Regions from separate parts of the Massilia sp. PAMC28688 genome, predicted to be linked through region 2. Evidence: predicted binding sites of a transcription regulator. Region 2 holds the regulator's gene; each other region holds the start of a gene.

Region 1 (7,665 bases), 960 kb from region 2:
GGGATGCTTAAGCAGCCTGGATGTTGGAAGCTTGCTTGCCTTTAGGGCCTTGCGTGACTTCGAATTGAACTTTTTGACCTTCTTTGAGGGTCTTGAAACCGTTCATGTTGATTGCGGAAAAGTGCGCGAACAGATCTTCGCCGCCGTCATCTGGGGTGATGAAGCCAAAACCTTTGGAATCATTGAACCACTTAACTGTACCTGTTGCCATAAAGAACTTTCAAATAAGAACCAATCACGTGAGCTATAAAAGCAAGAAGCTCTTTTGCCCCCTCCTCAGCCTGCTCTTCTTATTAACAATGTACATAAGTACAAGTCAATGTCTGCATTGTTGGATGAAAAAATAACGAAGTCAAGAGGTTTTGTATCATGCTTGCCAAAATTGACACGAGCTGCATGAAACCAACTCTTGAATTTCGCATGCGGGACGCCATCTGCGCAATAACCGGAAAACGCGTAATATGGAAAACAAATGTAAATGCCCTGATATTTACGTAATGCATCAACATTGAAAGCATTAGAATAAGCGTATGGCAACCAAGCAAGACACAGAACAATTGCTGGAGCGGCAAACGGTCAAACCACCGCCGCTATACCAGGTAGCGCTGCTCAACGATGACTATACGCCCATGGAATTCGTGGTCGCCGTCATCCAGGAGTACTTCAATAAAGACCGCGAGACGGCCACGCAGATCATGCTGTCTGTTCATCGCCACGGCAAAGGAGTGTGCGGCGTGTTTTCAAAAGATATAGCGTGTACCAAAGTGGAGTTTGTTTTAACGCATGCGCGCAAGGCAGGTCACCCCCTGCAATGCGTGATGGAGGAAGTATGATCGCGCAGGAACTCGAAGTCTCCCTACACATGGCCTTTGTCGAAGCACGGCAAGCACGGCATGAATTCATCACCGTTGAGCACCTGCTGCTGGCGCTACTCGACAATCCATCGGCCGCCGAAGTCCTGCGCGCCTGTGCTGTCAACATAGAAGACCTGCGCAAGACGCTGACCAACTTCATTGGCGACAACACGCCCACCGTGCCCGGCACGGGCGAAGTGGACACCCAGCCTACGCTCGGCTTCCAGCGCGTGATCCAGCGCGCCATCATGCACGTGCAGTCGGCGTCCAATGGCAAAAAGGAAGTCACGGGCGCCAATGTGCTGGTGGCCATCTTTGGCGAAAAAGACTCGCATGCCGTGTACTACCTGCACCAGCAGGGCGTCACGCGCCTGGACGTGGTCAACTTCATTTCGCACGGCGTGCGCAAGGACCAGCAGTCCGAAGCGCAAAAGACGTCCGAAGGCGTGGAAGAAGCCCAGGTCGAAGGCCAGGCCAAGGAAAGCCCGCTCGACCAGTTCACCCAAAACCTGAACAAGTCCGCTTCCGAAGGCAAGATCGATCCTCTGATCGGTCGCGAAGATGAAGTCGACCGCGTGATCCAGATCCTGTGCCGCCGCCGCAAGAATAATCCCTTGCTGGTGGGCGAAGCCGGCGTCGGCAAGACGGCCATCGCCGAAGGCCTGGCGTGGCGCATCACGCAGGAAGACGTGCCTGAAATCCTGCAAAATGCCGTCGTCTATTCGCTCGACATGGGCGCGCTGCTGGCCGGCACCAAGTACCGGGGCGACTTTGAACAGCGCCTCAAGGCGGTGCTCAAGCAGCTCAAGGATACCCCGCACGGCATCCTGTTCATCGACGAGATCCACACCATCATCGGTGCCGGTTCGGCCTCCGGCGGCACGCTGGACGCTTCGAATTTGCTCAAGCCTGCGCTTGCCAACGGCCAGCTCAAATGCATCGGCGCGACCACCTATACCGAGTTCCGCGGCGTGTTTGAGAAAGACCACGCGCTGTCGCGCCGCTTCCAGAAAGTCGATGTCAACGAGCCAACCGTGGAGCAGACCGTGCAGATCCTGCGCGGCCTCAAGTCGCGCTTTGAAGAGCACCACGGCGTGAAGTATTCATCGTCGGCGCTGTCGACGGCGGCCGAACTGGCGGCGCGCTTCATCAACGACCGCCACCTGCCCGACAAGGCCATCGACGTCATTGACGAAGCCGGGGCTGCCCAGCGCATCCTGCCAAAGAGCAAGCAGAAAAAAACCATCGGCAAGACCGAGATCGAGGACATCATTGCCAAGATCGCGCGCATCCCGCCGCAAACAGTCAACCAGGACGACCGCAGCAAGCTGCAGACCATCGACCGCGACCTGCGCAACGTGGTGTTCGGCCAGGATCCTGCCATCGATGCGCTGTCGTCAGCGATCAAGATGGCGCGTGCGGGCCTGGGCAAGACCGACAAGCCGATTGGCTCCTTCCTGTTCTCCGGTCCGACCGGCGTAGGCAAGACCGAGGTGGCCAAGCAGCTTGCCTTCATCCTGGGCATTGAACTGATCCGCTTCGACATGTCCGAATACATGGAGCGGCATGCGGTCAGCCGTCTCATTGGCGCGCCCCCGGGCTATGTTGGTTTCGACCAGGGCGGCCTGCTGACCGAGGCAATCACCAAGAAGCCGCACGCCGTGCTGCTGCTCGACGAGATCGAAAAGGCGCATCCGGATATCTTCAATATCCTGCTGCAGGTGATGGACCATGGCACGCTCACCGACAACAATGGGCGCAAGGCTGACTTCCGTAACGTGATCATCATCATGACCACCAATGCCGGTGCCGAAAGCCTGACCAAGCGCTCGATGGGCTTTACCGACTCCAAGGCGCAGGGCGACGAGATGGCCGACATCAAGCGCATGTTCACGCCCGAGTTCCGCAACCGGATCGACGCGACCATCAGCTTCCGTGCGCTGGACGAGGAAATCATCCTGCGCGTGGTCGACAAGTTCCTCATGCAGCTCGAAGAGCAGCTGCACGAGAAGAAGGTCGAGGCCATCTTTACCGAGTCGCTGCGCAAGTTCCTGGCCAAGAAAGGCTTCGATCCGCTCATGGGTGCACGCCCGATGTCGCGCCTGATCCAGGACCTGATCCGCAAGGCCCTGGCCGACGAGCTGCTGTTCGGCCGCCTGGTCAACGGCGGCAAGGTCACGGTCGACATGGACGAGAAGGACAATGTCACGCTCGACTTCCCCGAAGGCGACCTGCCGCCACCGGCAGCGCCGCAGGAAACGGTCGAAATCGAGTAAGCACATCAATGTGCAAAAAGCCCGCCCCGGTGCATACTGCGGCGGGTTTTTTTTATGGCTTGCCATGCCAGATCAGGAAGGCAGGGTGCCGCTTCACGGCAGGTATTGCGCACCGCGTGCGGGAGCCGAACGGCTGATCGGACCGTCGGGGCGGCAGGCGTATTGAATACTTGCAATTAGTTTTGCATAATTCATGCACCGAAAATATACGCGTAATAACAGGAGTATCGATGCCGCGATCCGTACCTGCCCAAGATGCAAAGATTGGCAAGAAAATTGATTTTCTCGCTGCCGAATTGGGCACCGCCATGGCCCCGCTTGGATTTACGCGCAAGAGCCGTAAGCTCTGGCGCGACAGCGGAGCCGGGGACGAACGCTGTTTCGAGATCTTCGACTTCCAGGGGGGCAAATGGAACGAGGGCAGTACCGGCAAATTCTGCATCAATCTCGGCGTGCAATTTCCTGCATTGCTAAACATTACCGGGCAATTGCTGGGCGAGCCGTGGCGCACCGACATTGCCCAGCACCCGGATACGGCCGCCGCCGCGGTGCGCGGGCGGCTCGACGCAGCGCTGCCGGCGCAGCGCGAGCCGTGGTGGGTTCGGGAGATGGCTGCCGGGCGCGATATCTGGTTCACGATCGGACCGTCCACCGACCTCGCTGCGCTCTCTGCGGTGCTGGTCCGGACTGCACACAATTATGTGGTGCCGTGGCTGGAAAAAAGCGCCTCGTTCGAAGGGATGTTCAACAGCGCCGATCAGCTGGGCCAGCACTATTTGTTCAGGGTGATTGTCGACGCCCTGCGCGGGCGAACTGAAGATGCGCGCTGCCGGTTCATTGCGTCATGCGCCGCGCGGCTGCAGGAACCAGCCCTCGGGCGCGTGACGGCATGGCTGCAAGCGCAGGGCGTCTGCCTGGACCAGGGCCTGCTGGCCGATGGTCCGGATCGCTGAGCAGTGCGTCACCCGGGCTGCTCTCGCAGCTTGCGCCACAGGGTGGTGCGGCTGATGCCAAGGTAGCGGGCAGCTTCGTCGCGGCGCCCGCCAAAACGCGCCAGCACCTGGGCCGCCGTTTCGCGCTCGGGCGGCGGCGGGGCAGCTGCAGAGGGCACCACCCCCGCCAGCTCGGGCGAGACCGATTGAATGAACGCCGGCGTGAGCGCCTGCAGCGGTTCCGCCGCCAGGAACAGTGCAAGGCGCTCCATCAGGTTGCGCAGTTCACGGACATTGCCGGGCCATGCGTGCCTGGTCAGCAGCGGTGTGCAGGCGGCGATTTCCGCCCGCAGATTGGGGTGGGGGCGCTCGCCCAGCGCTGCCAGGGCGTTTTTGAGCGACCACTCGGCCAGCGGGCCGATGTCTTCGCTACGCTCGCGCAGCGCAGGTATGGAGAGGCGCAGAACGGCCAGGCGGTAGAACAGGTCGGCCCGAAAGCGGCCCTCGCGCACGCGCGCTTCCAGGTCGCAGTGGGTTGCGCAGATGATGCGCACGCTAACTGCAATGGGGCGTGTGCCGCCCACGCGCACCACTTCGCGCTCTTCGAGTACCCGCAGCAGGCGTGTTTGCAGTGGCAAGGGCATTTCGCCGATCTCGTCCAGGAACAAAGTGCCCCGATTGGCCGCCTCGAACAGGCCCGCATGGCCGCCCCGGCGTGAACCGGTGAAAGCGCCTTCCTCGTAGCCGAACAATTCGGACTCCAGCAGCGATTCGGCGATGGCGCCGCAGTTCACCGCCACGAACGGACGGTTGGCGCCCAGGCTGCGCGGGCTTTCGCGGTGGATCGCCTGTGCTACCAGTTCCTTGCCGGTGCCCGTTTCGCCGGTGATCAGCACTGTCGCCGGCGACTTCGCATACAGCACGACCGACTGGCGCAGGCGTTCCATCGCCTCCGACACGCCGCGCAGGTCATTCAGGCCATGCTTGGCGCGCAGGGTATCGTTGACCACGGTGCGCACCGCGCGCTTCGATTCGAGCTGCGTCAGGCGCGCCATTTCCAGCGCGTCGTCAAACGCCTGGCGGATCGAGGCGGCCGAATACACAAACACGCCGGTCAGCCCCGCTTCTTCAGCCAGGTCGGTAATCAATCCGGCGCCGACGATGACTTCGATCCCGGCGGCTTTCATCTCGTTGATCTGCGCCCGTGCGTCTTCCTCGGTGGCGTAGGTGCGCTGCGCGATCGGCACACCAAAGGTGCTGGAGAATTCAGCCAGTTCCGGATGCTGGCGCTGATAGGTAATCACGCCGATCTTGTCCGAGACCCGGCGCGCGCGTGCCAGGGCCTGCATCATGTCGAAGCCGCTGGCTTTGGCAATGATGACGGGGACGGAAACGCGGCCTTTCAGATAGGCCGCGTTGGAGCCGGCCGCAATGACGACATCGCAGCGCTCGGTGGCCATGCGTTCGCGGATATGGCGTGCGGCGTCGTCAAAGCCAAGGTTGATTGGTTCAATCGACGCGACGTGGTCATATTCGAGCGTGATGTCCCGAAACAGGTCGTACAGGCGCGAGACCGATACGGTCCAGATGACCGGCCGCTCGAGAGTGTCGGTGAGTGAGTCCATCACGCATTATAGACCGTGTTTCACATTGAAACATCGCGTGAAACAATATTTCATGTACGAGCAGTATTTGAAACATTGTTTCAATCGCTAAGTGATTGATTTTCAAGGCGAACCACTGGTTTCCACAGGGTGGCACGCTGCTTGCGAAAGGAGCTCCAGTTACCAGTCAAATGCAACATCAACAGGAGAACTACATGAGGGAATCCCGAGGCGCGCTGTTTCGCCGCGCAGTGCAGGAAGAGTCGCCATTGCAGGTGGTGGGCACCATTACCGCCTATACCGCACGCATGGCCGAGCAGACCGGCTACAAGGCCGTCTATCTCTCCGGCGGCGGCGTTGCCGCCAACTCGCTCGGCATGCCGGACCTCGGCATCAGCACCATGGATGACGTCATCACCGACGCCCAGCGCATCACCGACGCCTGCGGCCTGCCGCTGATGGTCGATATCGACACCGGCTGGGGCGGCGCCTTCAATATCGCCCGCACCATCCGCCACATGATCCGCGCCGATGTCGCCGCCGTCCACATGGAAGACCAGGTCAGCGCCAAGCGCTGCGGCCACCGCCCCGGCAAGGAAGTGGTCACGAAAGAGGAGATGGTCGACCGCATCAAGGCCGCCGTCGATGCGCGCCATGACGAACACTTCGTCATCATGGCGCGCACCGATTCGCTCGCGGTCGAAGGCTTGAACGCCGCCATCGACCGCGCCTGCGCCTATGTGGAAGCGGGTGCCGACATGATCTTCCCGGAGGCGATCACCAAACTGGAAATGTACAGCCAGTTCCGCGCCGCCGTGAACGTGCCGATCCTGGCCAACCTGACCGAGTTTGGCGCCACGCCCCTGTTTACGCTCGATGAACTGCGTGCCCACAACGTGGACATTGCCCTGTACTGCTGCGGCGCCTACCGCGCCATGAACGCAGCCGCGCTCAATTTCTACAAGACGCTGCGCGCCGAAGGCACGCAGAAGAACGTGGTGCCCACCATGCAAAGCCGCATGGACCTGTACGACTACCTCGGCTACCACGAGTACGAGCAAAAGCTCGACGCGCTGTTCGCCCAGGGTAAAGAAAAATAATCCACAAAACTTAACTACAGGAGTTCCCATGTCCGATACGACCAACGCCCCGGAAGCTGTCGCTTTCAAACCGAAAAAATCTGTCGCCCTGTCCGGCGTCGCTGCCGGTAACACGGCCCTGTGCTCGGTCGGCAAGACCGGCAATGACCTGCACTACCGCGGCTACGACATTCTCGATGTCGCCAATACCTGCGAGTTCGAGGAAATCGCCTACCTGCTGGTCCATGGCAAGCTGCCGACCGACGGCGAGCTGCGCGGCTACAAGGCGCACCTGCGCTCCATGCGCGGCCTGCCGCAGGCAGTGAAAGCGGCGCTCGAGGCGCTGCCCGCGTCGGCCCATCCAATGGACGTGATGCGCACGGGCGTATCGACCCTGGGCTGCGTCCTGCCTGAAAAGGATGATCACAACGTGCAGGGCGCGCGCTTCATTGCCGACCGCCTCATGGCCTCCTTTGGCTCCATGCTGCTGTACTGGTACCACTTCAGCCACAACGGCAAGCGCATCGAGACCGAGACCGACGACGATTCCATCGGCGCCCACTTCCTGCACCTGCTGCACGGCCACAAGCCATCCAAGGAGTGGGAAAAGGCGATGCATACTTCGCTCATCCTGTACGCCGAGCATGAATTCAATGCGTCGACCTTCACCGCGCGCGTCATCGCCGGCACCGGTTCGGACATGCATTCGGCCATCACCGGCGCCATTGGCGCGCTGCGTGGTCCCAAGCATGGCGGCGCCAATGAAGTGGCGCTCGACATCCAGCAGCGCTACGAGAATCCCGATGAAGCCGAAGCGGACATCCGCAGCCGCGTCGCCAACAAGGAAGTGGTCATCGGCTTCGGCCACCCGGTGTATACCGTGTCCGACCCGCGCAACAAGGTGATCAAGGAAGTGGCGC
Region 2 (7,665 bases):
GCACCGCGGCCCCTGAAGCGTCATCGGCCCACACGGCAGCAGGCTGGCTAGCCAACAGCACAATGGCGATCGATCGATGCGTTATATTCACAGACATTTCCCCATTGTCGTTTGTGCACCCAGGCCGGCTCAAGCGCCAACGCCACGCCCGTCGATGCCGAGGGGAAATACTAGCAGCGGGAAAATCGTGAAACTTTGCGGCAAACGAGATTGGCATGCGGTTTCAGCCTCGCTACAACAGCTTCGCCGCTGCGATGACTAGCATGCTGCGGTTCGGTGCCGACACAGTGGACCGATCGGCCGACAGTTGCACGCGCAAGCGAAGCGCAATTGTCACGATAATCAACACCCTGCTTGCAAGACACGGGCCCCAGGCGCTCGCGCGGCGTCCAAACAGAAAATGGCCGCATGCGGTATCATCAAGGGCATGCGCATTGTTCTCATTACAGGTATTTCCGGTTCAGGTAAGTCAGTAGCTGTCAGGGTACTTGAGGACTCTGGATACTACTGCGTTGACAATCTCCCGCCCGCCCTGCTGCCAAGCCTGGTAAGCGCGCTCATTGCCGACGGTACCGAGTCGCTGGCGGTGGCAGTCGACGCCCGCAGCGCGCAATCGCTGGTCGAGCTGCCGGCCAATATCCGCATGCTTAAGGACGATGGGCACGACGTCAAGGTCATGTTCCTGACCGCCAATACCCATTCGCTGGTAGCGCGCTTTTCCGAAACGCGGCGTAGCCATCCCCTGTCGCACCAGCTGCGGCCCGACGAAAATCCCGCCTCGCGCCGCACCCTGATCGAATGCATCCTGGAAGAGCGCGAACGGCTGTCCGCCATCGAGCAGCTGGGACATGTGATCGACACCTCCGAACTGTCGGCCAACAAACTGCGCGCCTGGATCAAGGAGCTGGTGGCCATTGAGCGCGCGCCCATCACGCTGTTCTTCGAGTCGTTTGCATTCAAGCTGGGCGTGCCGCTGGACGCGGACTTCGTGTTTGACGTGCGTGCGCTGCCCAATCCCTACTACGACCTCACGCTGCGGCCGCTGACCGGCATGGACGCGCCGGTGATTGCCTTCCTCGACGCGCAGCCCAGCGCCGCCGAATTGCTGGAAGATATCCGCGCCTTTATCGCCAAGTGGCTGCCGTCATTTAAGACCGACAACCGCAGCTATCTGACGGTGGCGGTAGGGTGTACCGGCGGGCAGCATCGCTCGGTGTACATGGCCGAAAGGCTGGCCGCCTACTTCAGCCCGACCGAGCGCGTGGTACTGCGTCATCGCGAACAGAGCTAGTCCGCCCGCCACAGTCCGCAGGGGCCGCCCCCTTGAAGATCAGCCTTGCAAGTGCCGCAGCGGATGCGCGCTGTCCGGCCACACCGGCATGAAAAAGCGCGCCACCATGTCCTCGCTCACCTGCTCCAAAGTCGGCGGATTCCACTTCGGCGCATTGTCCTTGTCAATCACCAGCGCGCGCACGCCTTCCAGCACTTCGCCGTGTTCAAAGTTGTGCCGCACCATGGTGCGTTCCATGCGCAGGCAGCCCGCCACATCGAGGCCGGCACCGCGTACCAGCAGTTCGCGCGTTACGCACATCATCAGCGGTGAACGCTGGCGCATGGCGGCCAGCGCCTTTTGCGCGAAGGCACTGTCGTCGCCTTCGAGCGACAGCATGATGGCGGCGACCGACGGGGCGCCGAAATGGCGGTCGATGTCAGCGCGCGCTGCTGCCAGTTCACTGCTGCCAGACTGTCCAGCAAACGGCGCCGCAAAATTGCTGATCGCCTCGCGCAGCTGCGCCCCTGGCGTGGCGTCGATGAGCGCGCCAAGCGCTGCCATCTGCTCGTGCGGCACGAACAGGTCGGCCAGTCCCACGTACAGCGCATCGGCCGCACCGATGGTCAGCCCCGTCAGCCCCAGGTAGTTGCCCAGCTGCCCCGGCGCACGGGACAGGAAGTAGCTGCCCCCCACATCGGGAAACAGGCCGATGTTCACTTCCGGCATGGCCATCTTGGTTTTTTCAGTCACGATGCGGATGCGGCAATCCGGGCCGCCCTGCGCAATGCCCATGCCGCCCCCCATGACCACGCCATCCATCAAGGCCACGTAAGGCTTGGGATACAAGTGGATCAGGTGGTTGAGTGCGTATTCCTCGGTGAAAAAGTCTTCCAGCAGCGCGCTGCCTCCCATGGGCGTGGCATGACCGCACTCATGGAAAAAGCGGATGTCGCCGCCGGCGCACAGCGCCTTGGGACTGCTGCTGCCGATGACCACCGCATCGATCCCGGCGTCGTCACGCCACGCCTCCAGGATGGCGGTCAGGTCGCGCACCATCTGCAGCGACAGCGAATTGAGGGCCTTCGGGCGGTCGAGGGTGATGATGCCGGTTCGGTCGGCAACGCGATGCAGGACGTATGTGCTCATGGCAGGCAGTAGGAAAGAGAAAAGAGCGCTATTTTACCGCCGCACTGGAGCGCCACCAATTGCTTCCGGCAAGCCGCCCGGGCCCGCACCTGACCAGGGCGCCGGATGCTGACCGCGAACAGCAAAAAGGCGCCCTCGCGGACGCCTTTGGCTGTGGAACCCGGTGCAGTTACACCGCTTCCGGGCTCTGCTCTTCAGGCATGTGCTTGATGGCCTGGTGATTGTGGTCCTGGACCTTGCCCTTGTACTTCATGACCTGGCGGTCGAGCTTGTCGACCAGGCAGTCGATGGCCGCGTACAGGTCGTGGGAGAGGCTTTCCACATAGACAGTTTTGCCGGACAGGCGCAGATTGATTTCGGCCTTCTGGCGCTTTTCTTTTTCAGTGAGATTGTCGACGGTGAGAATCACGGCGATATCGATCACCTGGTCGAAATGGCGCTTTACGCGCTCGAGCTTGGCTTGTACGTATTCACGGATGGCTGGTGTCACTTCGAGATGATGTCCGCTAATTGTGAGATTCATACACACTCCTAAAGATGGTGTCACTTTCAGTTCATGCGCGTGCGCAGAGGAACAAGGCTTACCACCTGGCATTGCCAGGCAATACTGCAATCTACAGACACTTTCGGAGACTGACGGGCGGGATTTTGAGCGCTTCCCGGTATTTGGCAACGGTCCGGCGCGCAATGACCATACCCTGTTCCCCCAGCATGTCCGCAATCTTACTGTCGGATAATGGATTTTTAGGGTCTTCTGCTCCTGTCAATTGCACAATCAGCGCGCGAATCGCCGTCGAGGATGCTTCTCCCCCCGCTTCGGTGGCGACGTGGCTGCCGAAAAAGTACTTCAACTCAAACATGCCGTGCGGGGTCAGCATGTATTTCTGCGTGGTGACACGAGAGATGGTGCTCTCGTGCAGACCAAGTGTATCAGCAATTTCGCGCAGCACAAGTGGGCGCATGGCAACCGCCCCGTGCGAAAAGAAATTGCGCTGGCGCTCAACAATTGCCTCCGAAACACGCAGGATGGTGTCGAAACGCTGGCGCATGTTTTTGATCAGCCACTTCGCTTCCTGCAGCTGCGCGCTCATCTGTCCTTCGCCCTTGCCCTGCTTGAGCAGGCTGGCATACATATTGTTCACCCGCAGGCGCGGCATGACTTCATTGTTGAGCGATACCGACCAGCCGCCCTTGGCCTTGCGCACGATCACGTCCGGCACCACGAAGTCCGACACGTCCGACGCGAACACGGCGCCCGGATGCGGATTGCACTGGCGGATCACGGCCTGCGCCTCGCGCAGGTCTTCGTCATCGCAGTCGAGGGCCTTTTTCAGCTTGTTGAATTCGCGCTGCGCGAACCAGGCCAGGTGCTTGTCGACGATGGCCAGGGCCATGCGCCGCGTGACCAGCGGTACGCCCGGCATGGCCTTGATCTGCAGGCACAGGCACTCCGAGGCCGAACGCGCCCCCACGCCCACCGGGTCAAAGCTTTGCAGCAGCGCCAGCGCGGTCTTCATTTCGTCGAAGTCGATCTCCAGTTCGGCCGGCAGGCGTTCGTGGATCTCTTCCAGCGTTTCGGTCAGGTAGCCATTGTCGTCGAGCGCATCGATGATCAGCTCCACCAGTGCGCGGTCGCGCCCTTCGCTCACCGTTACCCGCATCTGCTCCATCAGGTGCTCGCGCAGCGTGGTCGACGACGCTTCCAGCTGCGGGCGCGAGTCTTCATCGTCCGAGCCCTTGGCACGGGTCTGTTCGCCCCAGTCGGCGTCGCCTTCCGGTCCCTGCGGCGCTTCGCTGTCCGGCGCATCGCCACCCTCCGCTTCGGCCGGCGCCGGTGCATCCTGGGCGCCCGGCTCCGGCGCCGCTTCGCCCGGCGTGGCATTGCTGCCGATGGCGCCGTCGGCCAGCAGGCGTACCGAGTGGTCAAGCGGATCGTCCAGGCGTTCGAGCAGCGGATTGTCGGTCAGCAGCTGCTCCAGTTCCTGGTGCAGCTCCAGCGTGGACAGCTGCAGCAGCCGGATCGACTGCTGCAGCTGCGGCGTGAGCGCCAGGTGCTGCGAGGTGCGTAGTTGAAGTGACTGTTTCATCGCTTACATGCGGAAGTGTTCACCAAGGTAGACGCGCCGTACCGATTCGTCCGCGATGATGTCGTCTGGCCGTCCCGACGCCAGCACCGCACCCTGGTTGATGATGTAGGCGCGGTCGCAGATGCCAAGCGTCTCGCGCACATTGTGGTCGGTGATCAAGACGCCGATGCCGCGCTCTTTCAGGAAGCGCACGATGCGCTGGATCTCGATGACGGCAATCGGGTCGACGCCGGCAAACGGCTCGTCGAGCAGGACAAAGCGCGGGTTGGTCGCCAGCGCGCGCGCGATTTCCACGCGCCGCCGCTCGCCGCCGGAGAGCGACATGGCCTGGCTCTCGCGCAGCTTTTCAATCTGCAGGTCGGCCAGCAGGTTGTCGAGGCGCTCGTTGATCTCGGTCTTGGAGAGCGATTTGCCATCCACCTTTTGCAGTTCGAGCACGGCGCGGATGTTTTCTTCCACTGTCAGGCGCCGGAACACCGAAGCCTCCTGCGGCAGATAGGACAGGCCGAGCGTGGCGCGGCGATGAATCGGCATGGTCGAAATATCGACCCCGCTGATATCGATACTGCCCGCGTCCGACGGCACCAGGCCCACGATCATGTAGAACGAGGTGGTCTTGCCGGCGCCGTTGGGGCCCAGCAGGCCCACGACCTCGCCGCACTCCACCTGCAGCGAGACGTCGCGCACCACCAGCTTTTTGCCATAACTTTTCTGCAGCCCGCGAACGATCAGCGTGCTGCCGCAGCGTTTCGGTTCCATGCTCAGGTCCCCGGCGACTGTGACGGAGCCGGAGCCGGAGCCGGAGCCGGAGCCTGCGCAGGCGTCTCCGTTGCGGCGCGCGGCCGGCGCGGGGCGATGATCAATTGTCCGCGGCCGCCGCCAGGCTTGCTGGCGCCGCTGGCATCATTGCGGGCCGTGAATACCTCGCGCAGACTGTCGTAGGAAATGTATTCGCTCTGGATTTCGTCAGTCAGGCGCGTGCCTTCCAGCTGGCGAATGCGGGCGCCGGAAAACAGCTTGACCAGGGCGCTGCGCTCGTCGTACTCGATGCGCGCCGCCTCCCCTTCCACCCACAGATTGGGGCCACCGTCGCGCTTCTGGCGGAAGGTCGCAGGCTTGCCACCGTTGCTGGTCATGGTGATCTGCATGTAGTCGTCGGCCGTGCGCTTGATGACCACCCGTTCGGCGCGCAGCACCAGCGTGCCCTTGGTCACAATGACGTTCCCGGTCAGGATGGTGGTCTGGTTGACTTCATCGACCACCAGGTCGGTGTAGTCGATCACGGCGGTCTTGCCCGCGTCTGCCTTTTCGGCCGAGGCGGACAGCATGGCCAGCCCCATGACGGCGATTGCGATAATTTTTTTCATGTTCTTGTCAGTCTGTTTGTTTGGTCTTGCCCGATGCTAGCGCGCCGCCGGTGGCGGATACACCATCCTGCCGCGGCCCATCGTGATCTGGCGCGTGGCGTCGTTGGCCTGCATTCCCATGCCGGTAATGGTGGCGCTGCCCATTGTCATCTTGACCTGCTGGTCCGTTTTCATGCGGTCTTCGTCCGGCAGCACTGTCAGCGCCTCGGTCTGCATCTGCATTGCGCGCGTGGTGGCCGATGCCGGACGGCTGATATCGACATTTCCCAGCAGGTCCACCTCGTTGTCCTGGTGCCGGATGCGCGCGCTGTTGGCCCTGGCCGTCATGGGCGGCGCGCCCGGGGTCAGGTTCTTCAGGATCGGCCGCTCGACGATGGACACGTCGCTGTGCGGCCGGTGCGTGAGGCGCTCGCCATGGAACAGGTAGCGCGGCTTGCCGTCAGGAGTCATGCGCACGAAGCTGAATTTTTCGATGATGTAATCCGGCTCGTCGCCCGCATCGGGGTTGAAGCTCACATCCGGCCGGTTCATGACCTGCACCAGCCAGAACGAACCGGCGGCCAGGAACACCCCGGCCGTGATCATCGCCAGCAGCGGCCAGCGGTGGGCTGTGCGCTTGTGTTTATCCATCAGGCGAAATACGGCGCCAGCGCCGCCTCGTACGTACCCTGGGCACGCATCACCATGTCGCACACCTCGCGCACGGCGCCGCGCCCGCCCCCCGCGCGCGTGACGTAATGGGCGCGGTGCTGCACCTCCGGGTGGCCGGTTGGTACGGTGACGGCAAAGCCCACCTGCAGCAGCAGCGGCAGGTCGATCACGTCGTCGCCGATATAGCCGCACTGGTCGGCCGTCAAGCCGGTTGCCTCCAGCAGGCGCGCAAAGGCCACCCGCTTGTCGTGGATGCCCTGGTGCACGTGCTGTATGCCCAGGTCGGCCGCGCGCCGCACCACGATCGGCGAATTGCGGGCACTGATGATGGCGGTCGCCACCCCGCTTTTCTGGAGCAGCTGGATGCCCAGGCCATCGAGCACATTGAAGGTCTTGGTCGCTTCGCCATCCGGGCCGTAGGTAAGGCTGCCGTCGGTCAGTACGCCGTCGACGTCAAAGATCATGACCTTGATGGCCGCAGCGCGGCGCATGTGCGCAAGTTCGGTGCGGGGACGCTCTGCCGCGATGTTGTTCGGGTCAGTCATCAGATCACCTTTGCGCGCGTGAGGTCGTGGATGTGCAGGGCGCCCACCAGGCGATCTTCATCATCGACCACCAGCATCTGGTTGATGCGGTTTTCTTCCATCACGTGCACCGCGTCCACGGCCAGCTGCTCCGGCCGCACGCGGCGCGGATTGGCGTGCATGACGTCGCGAATGACGATCTTGGTGAAGTCCTGGACCCGTTCGATGAGGCGGCGCAGGTCGCCGTCGGTGAACACGCCGATCGGGTGGCCGGCTTCATCGACCACCGCCGTCATGCCCATGCCTTTCTGGGTGATTTCAAGCAGGGCCGTGGCCAGCGGCACGTCGGCCAGCACGCGCGGCACCGCCTCGCCGCTGCGCATCACGTCGCGCACGTGGGTCAGCAGGCGCCGGCCCAGGGCACCACCGGGGTGGGAGCGCGCGAAGTCTTCTTCCTTGAAACCACGCGCGTCCAGCAGAGCCACGGCCAGGGCGTCGCCCAGGGCCAGCGTGACCGTGGTGGAAGCGGTGGGTGCGAGGTTGAGGGGGCAGGCTTCCTTGGCCACCGAAACATCGAGGTGGACGTCGGCCAGCAGCGCCAGCGAGGACTTGGGATT
Region 3 (7,665 bases), 1.3 Mb from region 2:
CGGCGCCGGTACGCCGCCACCGTGGTGACGATGGCGCCGGCCGCGCGCAAGCCGTCGGCCATCAGTTCGCGACCACTTTCGCCGCGCACGATCAGCACTTCCTTGCCCGCCAGCGCAGTCAGGTCGAGCGACTGCAGCAGGTTTTCCGAATCGCTGCGCGCCGGGTCGCGCGGACTGACGATGCGGGCATTGCCGTCGTCAAGACCGTGGCGGGCCAGCGCCGCGCGGCTGCCCTCTCCCAGCACCGCCAGCGTGACGGCGCGCGGCCAGTGGGCAATGTGGGCAAACGCGGCGTCAATGGCGTTGGGCGACACAAAGGCCACCATCGCATAGCGCGCCAGCTGCGCCAGCTGCGCCGTCAGCTCGCTCTGGTCGGGCAAGGGCGAAATCTCGAGCAGCGGCAGCAGCACCACCTCGCGCCCGAGGGCGGCCACCTGCTGCGCCAGGGCGCCGGCCTGGGCGCGCGGGCGCGTGATGATGACCGCGTCAGGCATCGCCCGCGCCGGCCTCCACCTTGCATGCGGCCAGGATGGCACTGGCATCCTGGTCGGCCAGCAGTTGCGAGACCTGTTCGCCCAGCGCTTCGGGCGCGCCGGCAGGACCTGTCAGTTCGGCGCTGGCCATGCGACTGCCGTCCGGCGTGGCCACCATGGCGCGCAGGCGCATCTGGCCGCCATCGACCGTGGCAAAGGCGGCCAGCGGAATCTGGCAGCTGCCGCCGAAGACCTTGGACACCTTGCGCTCGGCCGCGACGGCCTGGGCGGTGGCCAGGTGATTGAGCGGGGCCAGCACGGCGCGCAGGTCGACGCCGTCAGTGCGCTCGGACAGGATCTCAATGGCCATGGCGCCCTGCCCTGCAGCCGGCAGGCTGGTTTCAGGCTCCAGCACGCTGCGTATGCGCTGCGGCAAGCCCAGACGCTTGAGGCCGGCGGCGGCCAGGATGATGGCGGCATACTCGCCGCGATCGAGCTTGCCCAGGCGCGTATCGAGATTGCCGCGCAGCGGCTGGATGACCAGGTGCGGATAGCGCGCCGCGATCAGCGACTGGCGGCGCAGGCTGCTGGTGCCGACCACGGCGCCCGGAGGCAGGTCGGCCAGGCTGGCGTAATCATTGGAGACAAAGGCATCGCGCGGGTCTTCGCGCTCCAGCACCGCGGCCAGCTCAAAGCCTTCCGGCAAGTCCATCGGCACGTCCTTGAGCGAATGCACGGCCAGGTCGGCCCGGCCTTCGGCCATGGCCACTTCCAGTTCCTTGACAAACAAGCCCTTGCCGCCCACCTTGGACAGGGCGCGGTCGAGGATCTGGTCGCCCCGCGTCGTCATGCCGAGTATCTCAATGCTGCACTGCGGATATAATAAAGCTAATCGCGCGCGTACGTGCTCGGCCTGCCACATGGCCAGGCGGCTCTCGCGGGAGGCAATTATCAGCCGCGCGGGCTGCTGGACCGGCTTACCAGCCGACACGGCGGTCATTTCAGTTGCATTCAAAACGGATTCTTTCACTGTCGTTAAACCGTAACCGGCCAAGCCTCAGTTATCGGTGCTTGCATAAGATCACAAATTTTATCATGCGCCCCCTTTGCAGAACCTGGCCATAAGCCTTTTTGCACCAACATTACATTCTGGTCAAACATGGTAAATCAAGCTGCTGCTCAAGAAACCTCACCAGTCCTGGACAAGGACGCACCGTTAAAAGAAGATATCCGCCTGCTTGGACGCCTGCTCGGCGACGTCCTGCGCGACCAGGAGGGCGAAGAGGTCTTCAACGTCGTCGAAACCATTCGCCAAACGGCCGTGCGCTTCCGGCGCGAAGACGATGCCGCCGCCGGCGAAGAACTGACCACGCTGCTGCACAAGCTCTCGCGCAACCAGACCATTTCGGTGGTGCGCGCGTTCTCGTACTTTTCGCACCTGGCCAACATCGCCGAAGACCAGCACCACATCCGCCGCCGCCGCGCGCACCTGCTGGCCGGCTCCGCGCCCCAGCAGGGCAGCGTCAGCTTCGCCCTGAAAAAGCTGAGGCAAGCCGGCGTGGAAGGCGAAACCGTGCGCGAGTTTTTCAAGGAAGCCCTGATTGCCCCGGTGCTGACGGCCCACCCGACCGAAGTGCAGCGCAAAAGTATTCTCGACGCCGAGCATGACATCGCGCGCCTGCTGGCCGAACGCGACCTGCCCCTCACACCCAAGGAGCGCCTGGCCAACACCGACCTGCTGCACGCCCGCATCGCGACGCTATGGCAGACGCGCATGCTGCGCTACTCCAAGCTGACGGTGGCCGACGAAATCGACAACGCCCTGTCCTACTACCGCATCACCTTCCTGCGCGAGCTGCCTGGCCTGTATGACGACATCGAACAGGAAATCGCCGAGCAGTATCCGGGCGAAGGCCTGGCGCTGGGGAACGCACGCTATGTGCAGATGGGCAGCTGGATTGGCGGCGACCGTGACGGCAACCCGAATGTCAACGCCGGCACCATGCAGCACGCGCTGGTGCGCCAGGCCACCACCATCCTCGACTTCTATCTCGAGGAAGTGCACGCCCTGGGCGCCGAACTGTCGATTTCGACCCTGATGGTGGGCGCCAGCCCCGAGCTGCAGGCACTGGCCGATGTCTCGCCCGACCACTCGCCGCACCGCAGCGACGAGCCATACCGGCGCGCCCTGATCGGCATCTATGCGCGCCTGGCCGCCACCGCCCGCGCGCTGGGCGCGACCAACATCCTGCGCAAGGAAGTGGGCCACGCCGAGCCGTACGCGCAGGCCTCCGACTTTGCCGATGACCTCAAGATCCTGGCCGCTTCGCTGCGTGCCAACCATGGCGCGCTGCTGGTCAAGCCGCGCCTGGCCACCCTGCTGCGTGCTTCGGGCATTTTCGGCTTCCATCTCGCCTCGCTCGACATGCGCCAGTCGTCGGACGTGCACGAGCGCGTGCTGGCCGAGCTGTTTGCCAGCGCCGGCGTGCAAGCCTCGTACGCCCAGCTCGACGAAGCGCAGAAGGTGGAACTGCTGCTGGCCGAACTGGCGCAGCCGCGCCTGCTGTATTCTCCCTACGCAAAGTACAGCGCCGAAGCCGATTCCGAGCTCTCCATCCTGCGCGCGGCGCGCGACATCCGCGCCCGCTACGGCGTGCGCGCCATCCGCAACTACATCATCTCGCACACCGAGACCGTGTCGGACCTGCTGGAAGTGCTGCTGCTGCAAAAGGAAACCGGCCTGCTGCGTACCCAAGCGGGTGAACTCGACGCCATGGTCATCCCGCTGTTTGAAACCATTCCCGACCTGCAGCGCGCCGCGGCCATCATGGGCGAGTGGATGGCAATCCCGATGGTCAAGGAACTGATCGCCAAACAGGGCATGCTGCAGGAAGTCATGCTGGGCTACTCGGACTCGAACAAGGATGGCGGCTTCCTCACTTCCAACTGGGAGCTGTACAAGGCCGAGATCCATCTGGTGAAGGTGTTCGCCGAAGCGGGCGTGAAAATCCGCCTGTTCCATGGCCGCGGCGGCACCGTGGGCCGCGGCGGCGGTCCAAGCTACGAAGCGATCCTGGCGCAGCCGCCGGGGACCGTCAATGGCCAGATCCGCCTGACCGAACAGGGCGAGATCATCGCCTCCAAGTTCTCGAACGCCGAAATCGGCCGCCGCAACCTGGAGCTGCTCGTTGCCGCCACGCTGGAAGCGACGCTCACGCCGCACGCGGCCGAGGGCGACAAGGCGCAGCGCCTGGCCGGCTTTGAAGACATCATGGCCGACCTTTCGGCGCGCGCCTACAAGGCTTACCGCAACCTGGTGTACGAGACTCCCGGCTTTACCGACTACTTTTTTTCGGCCACCCCGATTGCGGAAATCGCGGAGCTCAATCTTGGTTCACGCCCGGCCTCGCGCAAGTCGACCAAGCGCATCGAAGACCTGCGCGCCATTCCCTGGGGCTTTTCGTGGGGCCAGTGCCGCCTGCTGCTGCCGGGCTGGTACGGCTTCGGTTCGGCCATCACGCAGTGGATCGAAGAAGGCAACCGTGACGAAAAGATCGCCACGCTGCAGGCCATGTTCAAGGAGTGGCCATTCTTTGCCACGCTGTTGTCGAACATGGACATGGTGCTGGCCAAGACCGACCTGGCGATCGCGTCGCGCTATGCGGAACTGGTGGCCGACGTCGAACTGCGCGAGCGCATCTTCAAGCGTATCGCGGCCGAACATGGCACCACCCTGCGCTGCCTGGAAGCGATCACCGGCGCGCATGAACGCCTGGCCGGCAACCCGCTGCTGGCCCGTTCGATCCAGAACCGCTTCGCCTACCTGGACCCGCTCAACCACCTGCAGGTCGAGCTGATCCACCGGCACCGGAAGGTAGCAGGCGACCCGGCGCAGATCGACGAGCGTGTGCATCGCGGCATCCATCTGTCAATCAATGGCGTGGCCGCAGGCTTGCGCAACACAGGCTAAGGGCCTGTAAATATTTTTGTGCGGTGAAACAATTGGAGAGACTTGGTGTCATTCTGATATGTAGAATGAACCTCGGATAGTAAAAAGGGTGCGACATCCTCGTGCCCCTCTCCTGACTAGCCCATTGGCGCACCCGAAGCGATTCGGGTGCGCATTTTTTTGGCCACGCGTGTGTGCTGGCATCGAAGGCATCAAACTTCCATTGCGTGGCGGCGACACAGCATTGACCAGTTACCGCGTCAGCGGCTGCGCAGCAGCAAGGTGCCGAGGGCATTCACAGCGACCGGCACAGCCGGCAAAAAAAAACCCAACAGTTGCTGACTAACTGTTGGGCACGCGCTATGCAGTGTGCACTGCGACGAACTCCAGATGACGATCAGGCGCTTTTCTTGCGACGAGCAGCAACCAGGCCAACCAGGCCCAGGCCCATGAGAAGGACAGAGGTCGGCTCTGGCACCTCGTTCGCGGCGCTCAGCGTCCACACGCCCGGGGTGTAGCCGTTCGTATAGTAGTTGTAGTTGTAGTCATTGCCATAGAGGCCCTTGCCACTGGCGTAGATCTGGCGGCTCGGGTTGCTGATATCGTAGAAGTAATTCGTGTAGGAGTAGCTGTTCGGATAGTCAGCGTCAATGAACAGGAAATTGTTTTGCAATCCGTCGAACGACACCACGCCGCCACCCGACACCCAGGTGTACCCGTAATAGTAGTCGCTGGTCCTGTGCATGCTGGAAGCGTAGAGGTTGCCGCTGCCGTTGTAAGCGATGCCATTGATCGAGGCCGTGATGTTGGACAGGTTGGTGATCAGGTTGCCATTGGCGGTACCGGTGAAGCTGCCTTCGATCAGCACGCCATTGCCAAAGGCATAGCTGTAATTGTAGAGAGCGTCAGCGTGAGCTGCCGGTGCAGCAAAGGCGGCGGAAATCAGGGCAGCGATGGTGATAAGCTTTTTCATGATTCTCTTTCAGAGTTAATTGGTCTTATCCCAGCTATAGCACAATGCATGCCAGCAACAATTATTGATGGAAATCAATGAATTGCAATATGCCCCGCCACCCCGCCGCCAACCGCTGTAATGTTTCTCGACATAACCTTTAGTTTTGTTTTGGAAACGACAAGATTAATCAGATCAATGATGTTCAAGTCGCCACATTCCTTCCCGTAAAAATGTCGTCATTACAATTCCCCCCCTCTTTGGCCACATCCACATGTAAAGAATGTCGACATGCGTCCGGCTCCAAGCGCCACGGCTGGACCACTCCGATGCCCAAAAAAAAAGGGCGCCCCCAACGGAACGCCCTCATTCACCACCTCAGCACTGCACTAACAATTTCCCAAGTTCAGGGTCAGACCACTTAAACCGGTCAAAATCAATGTCTTGCCGGCAGTGTTAGATGCCTCTGCCTCAATGGTTGTGCAGGAAGCTCTTGAGCTTGTCCGAGCGCGACGGCTGACGCAGCTTGCTCATGGCTTTGGCTTCAATCTGGCGAATCCGCTCGCGCGTGACGTCAAACTGCTTGCCTACTTCTTCCAGCGTGTGATCGTTCGACATTTCCACGCCATAGCGCATGCGCAGCACCTTCGCTTCGCGCGGCGTGAGCGAGTCCAGCACTTCCTTGATCACGTTGCGCATCGATGCATGCAGCGCCGCGTCCAGCGGGGCCAGCGTGGTGTTGTCTTCGATGAAGTCGCCCAGTTGCGAATCGCCATCCTCGCCCATCGGCGTTTCCATCGAAATCGGCTCTTTCGCGATCTTCATGATTTCGCGAACCTTGTTCTCTGGCATTTCCATCTTGAGTGCCAGGGTTGCCAGGTCCGGCTCGCTGCCCGTTTCCTGCATGATCTGGCGCGAGATGCGGTTCATCTTGTTGATCGTCTCGATCATGTGCACCGGCACGCGGATGGTACGGGCCATGTCCGCGATCGAACGGGTAATCGCCTGGCGAATCCACCACGTGGCGTAGGTCGAGAACTTGTAGCCGCGGCGGTACTCAAACTTGTCCACGGCCTTGAGCAGACCGATATTGCCTTCCTGGATCAGGTCGAGGAATTGCAAGCCACGGTTGATGTACTTCTTGGCAATGGAAATCACGAGGCGCAGGTTGGCCACCGTCATTTCCCGCTTGGCGTGACGGGCCCGCTTTTCGCCGGCCGCCATCTGCTTGTTAATCTTGCGCAGGTCGGCCAGCGGCAGCGCCACGCGCGCCTGCAGGTCGATCATGCGCTGCTGCAGTTCCTTGATGGCAGGAACATTGCGGCTCAGGACCGTGCTGTACGGATAGGCGCAGTCGACTTCACGGTCAACCCAGCCCAGATCCGTTTCATTGCCCGGGAACACCTTGATGAAGTGGGCGCGCGGCATGCCGCAGCGGTCCACGCAGATGGCCAGCACGGCCTTTTCGATGTGGCGCACTTCATCCATCTGGCCGCGCAGGGTGTCGCACAGCTTTTCCACGACCTTGGCCGTGAAACGAATGCCCAGCAGTTCGTTGGAAATGACTTCCTGCGCCTTGACATACTTGGCCGAGCCGTAGCCCTCTTTCGTGAAGGCAGCCGCCATCTTGTCGAATTCGGCTTCGATCAGGGCGAACTTGTCGAGCGCGCCCACCTTGAGCTGATTGAGCTGCTCGGCCGAAAAGCCGGCCGCGCCGCCATTGGCGTCGCCATCTTCTTCCTCGTGCTCTTCATCGTCTTCTTCATCGTCGTCCGAGGCCACGTGCGGCGCCGGGGCGGCAGGCGCCGACGATTCGTTCAGGTCCACGAAACCGTCGACCACTTCATCGACCTTGATCTCGTCGCGCGCGATCTTGTGCGACAGCGCGATGATTTCAGCGATCGTGGTCGGACAGGCGGAAATGGCCTGGACCATGTCCTTCAAGCCGCCCTCGATGCGTTTGGCGATCTCGATTTCGCCTTCGCGCGTGAGCAGTGCCACGGCGCCCATCTCGCGCATGTACATCCGCACCGGGTCGGTGGTACGGCCAAAATCCGAATCGACCGTCGACAGTGCGGTGGCGGCGGCAGCTTCCACTTCGTCGTCGCTGGTGGCGGTGGCGACGGTGTCGGTCAGCAGCATCATTTCCGCGTCAGGGGCGCGCTCGTAGACGGCAATGCCCATGTCGTTGAAGGTGGCGATGATGCCTTCCACCGCTTCCGGATCGATGATGTTTTCCGGCAGCTGGTCATTGATCTCGGCATAGGTCAGGTAGCCGCGCTCCTTGCCCA
Region 4 (7,665 bases), 360 kb from region 2:
ACGCGCGCCTACCGCGTGGGCCGCGTACTGGTGGTAGCCAACCTGCAGTACACCGGCATCATTTTCTCCAGCCTGTGGGGCATGTTCCTGTGGAGCGACCGCTTCAACTGGTACGTGTGGCTCGGCATGGGCGTGATCCTCATTTCCGGCATCGCCGCCACGTTCTACAATACGCGCAGTAGCCCGCGCGGTGCGGCCGTGACCAGCACCGATCCGATTGCAAGCGAAGCATAAGAACGAGGAGCCCATGTACACTACATTGATCTCTGCGGCCGACCTGGCCGCGCATGTCACCGACCCGCGCTGGGTCATCCTGGACTGCCGCCACGACCTCATGAACCCCGCCGCCGGCCGCGACGCCTACACGGCAGGCCACATCCCGGGTGCACAGTTTGCGGACATGGACCACCAGCTGTCAGGACCCAAGAAGGGTGACGACGGCGCCTTCCGCGGCCGCCATCCGCTGCCCGAACGAGACGCGTTTATCGCCACGCTGCGCAGCTGGGGCGTCAACGACGACAGCCAGGTCGTAGCGTATGACGCCCATGGCGGTATGTTCGCGGCGCGCCTGTGGTGGATGCTGCGCTGGGTGGGCCATCAAGCGGTGGCGGTGCTCGACGGCGGCATCGGCGCCTGGCAAGGCCAGGGAATGGCCATGTCGACCGAGACTTCGCCCGCTCGGCAGGGCAGCATTTCCGGCAAAGCGCCACTGGTTGGCACGGTGTCGGCACAGGATGTCCTCGATAATCTTGAAGCGGGCGACAGGACCGTGATCGATGCCCGCGCGCCAGACCGCTTCCGCGGCGAAAATGAAACCATGGACCCGGTGGGCGGCCATATTCCCGGCGCCAAAAACCGCTTTTTCAAGGACAACCTGCAGGCGGACGGACGCTTCAAGAGCGCAGCGCAATTGCGCAGCGATTTTGCTCCCTTGGTCAGCGACCCGGCCAAGGCCATCATGCAGTGCGGTTCCGGCGTGACCGCCTGCCACAACCTGCTGGCACTGGAAGTGGCCGGCCTCGAAGGCGCGGCGCTCTATCCCGGTTCATGGAGCGAGTGGTGCGCCGATCCCGCGCGCCCCGTATCGAAAGATTCATAGGCGCCCGATTGGCCGCTCAGTCGAAGAACTGCATGCCTGAGTAGGGCGCACTGCGGCACTGTTCGAGCCGGGACTGCAAAGTCCCGGCATGCACTTCCAGACGATGGCCATCGGGATCAAGGAAGTAAATGGAGTCGCCTTCGCTGGTATCGGCCTTCCATTCGATCACGCCGGCCGCCCGCAGCTGCGCGGCAAAATCTGCAAACTGGTGCGCCTCGACCGACAGGGCGTAATGCGTGTAATCGCCCTCGCCGGCGGAGGGGCGTGCGCCACCAGTGGCCAGGCATAGCCAAAGCTGGCCAAGCGACAGATATGCTCCCCGGTCCCACCTTGCGCAGCGCCTGAATCCAAGCACATCGCCATAAAACGCCATGCTGCGATCAAGATCGGTGCAGGATAAGGTCAGGTGATTCAATCCGGTGAGCATGGGGTGGTCGGCGCGCTGATAAAAGCCGATTCTAGCAGCCTTCCCATTGGCTTCACTTCATGAGAATTTGACAGCCCTACGCCCCGCCGGCGCCGGAATAATGCAACCGAGTTGCACTTAAAGCGCATTGGACCTACAATCCATGCAATGAACTCCCCATCTTTCCTTGCCCGTGCAGAAGTCTTGATCACGGAAACCGGCTCCCGGCTCACGGGGGCGCGCGTGCGCGTGCTGGGCTTTCTGCTGGCGCAGCAAGCCGCGGTGACCCATCACGACATTGAAGGCGCACTGGGCGGCGCGGAGAAAATTGACCGGGTCACCTTGTATCGGACCCTGGACTGGCTGGTGGCGCAGGGCCTGGCGCACAAGATGATGAGCGAAGACCGGGTCTGGCGTTTCCGCGCCAACGAAAGCGCCGCCGCGCACCGCCAGCACGCCCATTTCAAATGCGAGCGCTGCGCCACCATGATCTGTTTGGGGGGCATGGCGGCGGCAGCCAAATCGCTGGCACTGCCGCCGGGCTATCGCGCGCTGGAAGTGGAGATGACGGTCAAGGGACTGTGCCCTGCCTGTGCCTGAAGCGCGTTCGGCAGGCCAATGAATGCAACCGAGTTGCAGGCAATTTACCGATAGATGCAACTCAGTTGCGAAACAAGGAAACCAATGATGGAAATTCAAGCGGCAGCGCCGAGCATGGCGCTCATGTTCGTACTTGGACTACGGCACGGCCTCGCCCCCGACCACATAGCCTTTATCGATGGTATGGCCATGCAGGGCGTGCACGAGCGCTCGTCCTCTGCGCGCTGGGTGGGCGCCCTGTTTGCGCTGGGCCACGGCCTTGCCATCACGTTCATGGCCGTGCTGTTCGGCGCCCTTGGCGTGGCGCTGGCCCTACCCTCGCCTGTCCAGCGGCTTCTGGAATGGATGCCGGTGCTGCTGCTGATTGTCCTGGGCACGGTCAATTTGCGCCAGTTGCTGCGCCAGGCCAGCTTCGCCCCGCCGGCGTGGAAAGACCGCATCCTGCCCGGCCGGCTGCGTCACAGCGCGCATCCCGTGGCCATTTTCAGCGTTGGCATTATCTTTGCGCTGGTGTTCGAGAGCGTGGCCCAGGCCGCAAGCTGGGGCTACGCCGCCAGTGCGCATGGCGGCGCCATGGCCGCCCTCGTTGCGGGCCTTGCGTTCACAGCCGGCATGCTCATTACCGATACGGCAGACGGCTTGCTGATGGCCCGCGTCTTTTCGCGCCCGGCCGGCCAGGGACGCGACTACCGGCGCGTGGTGGGGTGGTGCATGGTCGTGCTGTCATACGGGGTGGCGCTCTACACCATCGCTGACCTGGCAGCGGGCACGCCGTAATAAGCGCTGGCATCTCCGTTACGTCCCTGGAAGCGCGTGAAGTAACGACAAAACCGGCAGTCCTCAGCGCACCCGCGACAGCACCGCGACCGCGGGAGCCGCGGACCAGCCGGCGCAGGAGTTATCCACAATTTATCAGGAATTTCTGTCGGAAAACTTTACAGGGCACTACAGCAAGTTTTCTTTCTGATTTTTAAGTTACTGAAAGTAAAGACATTTTCCCGACTGGCACAGGAATTGCTATCGTTATCGCAGCATTACCTGATTCAAACCAATATCCAAAATCTAAAACTAGGGAAAACATGAAAACAATTATCGCCGCATGCGTCGCCTCACTGGCGCTGGTCAGCACCGCAGCAAGCGCTGGCCCATTTATTGAGAAAGGCGACGCTGGCTACAGCATCCTGACCGCGATGGACGTCACCCATGCCACGACCACGATCCGTGGTTCCCTGCGTGGGGCCGATTCGGTCGATATGTACGCATTCAACTGGAAGGGCGGCGCATTCACGGCCCAAACGAGCAGCAACTTCGATCCAATGCTGTTCCTGTTCACCAGCACCGGCAACAAGGTCGCCTTTAACGACGACCATATCAGCCTGCAATCGTACATTGGCCTGGATCTGGCGGCCGGCAAGTACCTGATGGCGATCAATCAATATTCGTTCAACTACGGCGGTTCAGTGACGGGATTCGCGAACGCACCAGCGTTCCGCGGCAATAACGGCAACTACTCTATCAACTTCAACAGCGCAATCAACGCCGTACCAGAGCCAGCTTCGCTGGGTCTGCTGGGTGTAGCTGTACTGGGCCTGGCTCTCGCACGCCGCCGCAAGCACGGCTAATCACCGTCTGTCGTCGGACAGGACAACCCGCGCTCGCCTGACGGCCGCGCGGGTTTTTTTCCGCCTTTCGGAGTGGAAGGCTGAGCGCCCCTGGCAGGGAAGCTGAGCATTATTCGCCGCCGGCGAGGGGTGGTACACTGCAGGATCAATCCCTGTCCGGATTTCGAGGGCCTCGCCAGCAGGCAAGGAGCAAGCATGACCGCACTGGCTGCACTGCTATTCACCGTTCTCGCGGCCGCCGTGGTCCTGTTCCAGCTTGCCTTGGTGTGGGGTGCACCGTATGGCGCGCTGACGCTGGGCGGCACCTACAAGGGAGCCCTGCCGCTGCCCGTGCGGGTGGTGCCGGCACTGTCGGCCATTCTTCTGGCGGCCTTTGCGATGGTGGTACTGATCCGGGCGGACCTTGTCCTTCCCCAGTGGGCACTGCAAGCGCGTTCGCTGATCTGGCTTGTGATTGCGTACTGCGCAGTCGGCGTGGCCGCCAATTTCTTCACCCCCAGCCGCAGGGAGCGCACGCTGTGGCTGCCTGTGGTGTCCTTGATGCTGGTCTCAAGCGCCATCACGGCCTTTGCCTGAGCGACGCAGCGCCCGCGCACCCGCTTCTTCCTCAACGCACGTGCGACAGTACCACCACAATTGCCACGCCCAGCGCAATGAGCACCACCTGCGGCACGGTTTCGCGCAGCGTGGCGCGGCGCTGCATCTGCGGCATCAGGTCGCTCACGGCAATGTAGATGAAACCTGAGGCGGCGAAGACCAGCACATAGGGAATGAATTCGCTGGCCCGGTCGAGCGTGTAATAGCCCAGCAAGCCGCCGGCAATGGCCATCATGCTGCACAAGAGATTGAACACGTAGGCGCGCAGGCGCGAGAATCCGGCGTTGAGCAGCACAATGAAGTCGCCGATTTCCTGCGGAATTTCATGGGCAATGATGGCCAGGCCGGTGACGATGCCCAGCTCGGGATTAGCCAGGAACGCTGCGGCGATCAAAATCCCATCCGTGAAATTGTGCAGACCGTCGCCCACCAGGATCATCCAGCCGGACTTGCCGGCCTCGCGCTTGTCGTGACCATGCGAATGATGATGCCCGTCCCCTTCATGATGGTGCGAGTGGCGCAGGATGGCAAATTTTTCAAGCAGGAAGAAGGTCAGCAGGCCGCCCAGCAGCGTGGCAAACAGGCTGCGCGCATCGGCGCTGGACTCGAAGGCTTCCGGCAGTGCATGCAGGAACGAGGTCGACAGCATGATGCCCACCGACAGGCTGACCAGGCGCTCGACCATCTTCGACAAAAAGGCGAACGAAAACACCGCGGCGGCGGTAATGCTGGCCAGGCCTCCGATAGTGGTGGCAAGCAGGATGGAAACGAGAATCGGGTCGATGGTGAAACCTTTTGTACGAACTTGCAATTGGCGCAAGCCGGGCATTGTACCGCCCCTGCCCGGCTTACAGCTCAGTTCTGTACAAAATTCCCCGCGCCGGCACCAGGACCGGTGATAGGCCCTGGTGCCCCTGCCCTGGTGCCCCTGCTTAAGGCGTCAGCGTGAAATTGACGTTGATGGCATTGGCCGTCGCAATGACAACCGGCGTTGGCAGCGTCTGGGCAGTGTAGCCGGCAGCGCTGGCCTCGACGTTATAGGTCGCCGCGCCCGGCGCTGCTGCATTGCTGGCAAACGTCAGCGGCAGCGTGCTGCTGTAGACGGCATAGTTTGGATTGGTCAGCGGCAGGCCGGTGATGCTGTAGGCGCCGATATTGACGTCTGCACCCGCATACTTGACGGTCACGGTCGGGCCGGAAGCGAGGGTCTGCTTGGCCGCCACATAGGCGCCGGTGGTGGTCGAGACGGGCGACAGCACAACCGTGCCGGAGATGGACCCGGTAGGGCTCGCGGCAAGGGTGATCGGCGCAGCCGTGGTGCTCACGGCGGTGGTCGTGGTCGCGGCAACCGGCACGGCGCCAATGACGCTGGCGGCGGCATTGTCGGCCGTGATGACCACATCGTACGTACCGGCCGGCAGGCGCGCGAGCCGGAATTCGCCGGTGGCGCTTGGCACGGTGGCGCTCACGATCACACCATTTTGCTGGGCGCTGACCATCGGCTTGGCTGCCAGCTGGGCAGTGCTGATGTAACCGGAAATGCCGTTCAGTATCGCGGGAATGAGCTTGACCACCGGCTTGAGCGCGTAGTTGCCGTTGCCCTTGGTGAGCACCGACTTGCAGGCGTCAAAGTCGATCACGATGTCGGTCTTGGCGCCGGCCACCACCTCAAAGTTGCCCACCAGCTTGAGCCCGCTTTGCACGGCGCTTGGGGTATCAAGCGGCTTTTCGGTGCCGCCGGTCGGTACCACACTGTTGGTCAAGCCATTGCCGGTATTCGGGTCGAGCACCAGGCGCACCTGGTTGTAGGTGCCGGTGGCAAGTTCCGTCTCGCCGAGCAGGTCCACCGCGCCATTGGTCAGTGTGAGCAGGTTGATCTTGCGCGGGCTGGCCGGGGTAATGTCGGTCCAGCTGCCGTCGGTCTCGGCAGCCGTGGCGCTCTTGTGCACACGGACCTTGGAAACCGTCACGTTGACGGCGTCAAACCCGCACGCCGGGGCATCCGTCAGGAATGCCGCTACCCTGCCCGTGGTCGCGCCGGGCGTGCCGCCGGTGCCGGAATCGCCGCCTCCGCCCCCGCAGGCAACCAGGGTGGCTGCCGCGATCAGCGATGTGGTCGCCAGGCTAAAACGTTTGAATGTGGTGGTCATTGAATGCCTCTTGGAATGTGGTGACTCGAATTGAACCGGCAGCCTGGTGCGCAGTTATCAACGTACTATACATTCTGATAAGCAACAATTTGGTGCGCCAGCCCACATTGAAACACGTGCTTACACTTTAACCGTGGTTATGTTGCTAATGCGCCTCGTCCCAGTTTTTGCCGATGCCGACTTCCGCCAACAGCGGCACCTTCAGCGACGCCACCCCCGCCATGAGCGCCGGCAGCGTCTCCTTGACCAGGCCCAGTTCGCTCTCCGGGACTTCCAGCACCAGTTCGTCATGCACCTGCATGATCATACGCGTTGCCATGCCGGTCTGTTCCAGCCAGTCCTGCACCGCGATCATGGCCAGCTTGATCAGGTCGGCCGCGGTGCCCTGCATGGGCGCGTTGATCGCAGCGCGTTCGGCACCCTGGCGCCGCGGCCCGTTGGGCGAATTGATTTCCGGCAGCCACAGGCGGCGGCCAAATACGGTTTCCACGTAGCCGCGTGCCTTGGCCTGCAGGCGCGTGTCTTCCATGTACTGGCGCACGCCGGCAAAGCGCAGGAAGTATTTGTCGATGTAGCTTTGCGCCGCCGCGCGTTCCACGCCCAGGTTGGCGGCCAGGCCAAAGGCGCTCATGCCGTAGATCAGGCCGAAGTTGATCACCTTGGCGTAGCGGCGCTGTTCGCTGTCGACTTGCGCCGGTGGCACGCCAAAGATTTCGGCGGCGGTGGCACGGTGAATGTCTTCGCCTTCCGAGAACGCGCGCAGCATGGCTTCGTCACCGGAAATGTGCGCCATGATGCGCAATTCAATCTGCGAATAGTCGGCCGAGACGATCACATTGCCTGGCCCCGCAATGAAGGCTTCGCGGATGCGGCGCCCCTCGGCGGTGCGGATCGGGATGTTCTGCAGGTTGGGATCGTTGGATGAGAGCCGTCCCGTGACCGCCACCGCCTGCGCGTAGTTGGTATGCACGCGGCCCGTCTCGCGGTTGACCATGCGGGGCAGCTTGTCGGTATAGGTCGACTTGAGCTTGGACATGCTGCGGTATTCGAGCAGGATCTTGGGCAGCGGGAAGTCTTCCGCCAGTTTCTGCAACACTTCCTCGTCGGTCGACGGTGCGCCGGACGGCGTCTTCTTGATCACCGGCAGCTGCAGCTTGCCAAAGAAGATCTCGCCAATCTGCTTGGGCGAGC

What was found. The regulator sigma-54, encoded in region 2, starts transcription at its own class of promoters, with help from an activator protein. The targets are predictions, from matches to a motif close to TGGCANGNAANCTGCTTT.
Region 1: the regulator sigma-54 is predicted to act here: its motif matches at 5,818-5,835, upstream of prpB (methylisocitrate lyase).
Region 3: the regulator sigma-54 is predicted to act here: its motif matches at 5,432-5,449, upstream of KY495_RS00435 (PEP-CTERM sorting domain-containing protein).
Region 4: the regulator sigma-54 is predicted to act here: its motif matches at 3,109-3,126, upstream of KY495_RS04405 (DVUA0089 family protein).

Annotation. Positions count from the first base shown of each region.
Region 1 covers NZ_CP080378.1:394,894-402,558, reverse strand. The annotation lists gene KY495_RS01720 (cold-shock protein) at 8-211, opposite strand; gene clpS (ATP-dependent Clp protease adapter ClpS) at 531-833, shown strand; gene clpA (ATP-dependent Clp protease ATP-binding subunit ClpA) at 830-3,130, shown strand; gene KY495_RS01705 (DUF4304 domain-containing protein) at 3,361-4,083, shown strand; gene prpR (propionate catabolism operon regulatory protein PrpR) at 4,092-5,687, opposite strand; gene prpB (methylisocitrate lyase) at 5,882-6,766, shown strand; gene prpC (2-methylcitrate synthase) at 6,795-7,665, shown strand, end outside.
Region 2 covers NZ_CP080378.1:1,359,061-1,366,725, forward strand. The annotation lists gene KY495_RS06035 (TonB-dependent siderophore receptor) at 1-91, opposite strand, end outside; gene rapZ (RNase adapter RapZ) at 428-1,291, shown strand; gene KY495_RS06045 (enoyl-CoA hydratase/isomerase family protein) at 1,331-2,419, opposite strand; gene hpf (ribosome hibernation-promoting factor, HPF/YfiA family) at 2,589-2,942, opposite strand; gene KY495_RS06055 (RNA polymerase factor sigma-54) at 3,034-4,506, opposite strand; gene lptB (LPS export ABC transporter ATP-binding protein) at 4,510-5,265, opposite strand; gene lptA (lipopolysaccharide transport periplasmic protein LptA) at 5,268-5,873, opposite strand; gene lptC (LPS export ABC transporter periplasmic protein LptC) at 5,910-6,503, opposite strand; gene KY495_RS06075 (HAD family hydrolase) at 6,503-7,015, opposite strand; gene KY495_RS06080 (SIS domain-containing protein) at 7,069-7,665, opposite strand, start outside.
Region 3 covers NZ_CP080378.1:108,376-116,040, forward strand. The annotation lists gene KY495_RS00420 (uroporphyrinogen-III synthase) at 1-494, opposite strand, end outside; gene hemC (hydroxymethylbilane synthase) at 487-1,473, opposite strand; gene ppc (phosphoenolpyruvate carboxylase) at 1,633-4,443, shown strand; gene KY495_RS00435 (PEP-CTERM sorting domain-containing protein) at 4,820-5,395, opposite strand; gene rpoD (RNA polymerase sigma factor RpoD) at 5,846-7,665, opposite strand, start outside.
Region 4 covers NZ_CP080378.1:995,690-1,003,354, forward strand. The annotation lists gene KY495_RS04380 (DMT family transporter) at 1-234, shown strand, start outside; gene KY495_RS04385 (sulfurtransferase) at 248-1,099, shown strand; gene KY495_RS04390 (VOC family protein) at 1,116-1,526, opposite strand; gene KY495_RS04395 (Fur family transcriptional regulator) at 1,674-2,105, shown strand; gene KY495_RS04400 (sulfite exporter TauE/SafE family protein) at 2,190-2,882, shown strand; gene KY495_RS04405 (DVUA0089 family protein) at 3,185-3,727, shown strand; gene KY495_RS04410 (hypothetical protein) at 3,923-4,303, shown strand; gene KY495_RS04415 (ZIP family metal transporter) at 4,335-5,153, opposite strand; gene KY495_RS04420 (DUF4382 domain-containing protein) at 5,257-6,474, opposite strand; gene polA (DNA polymerase I) at 6,620-7,665, opposite strand, start outside.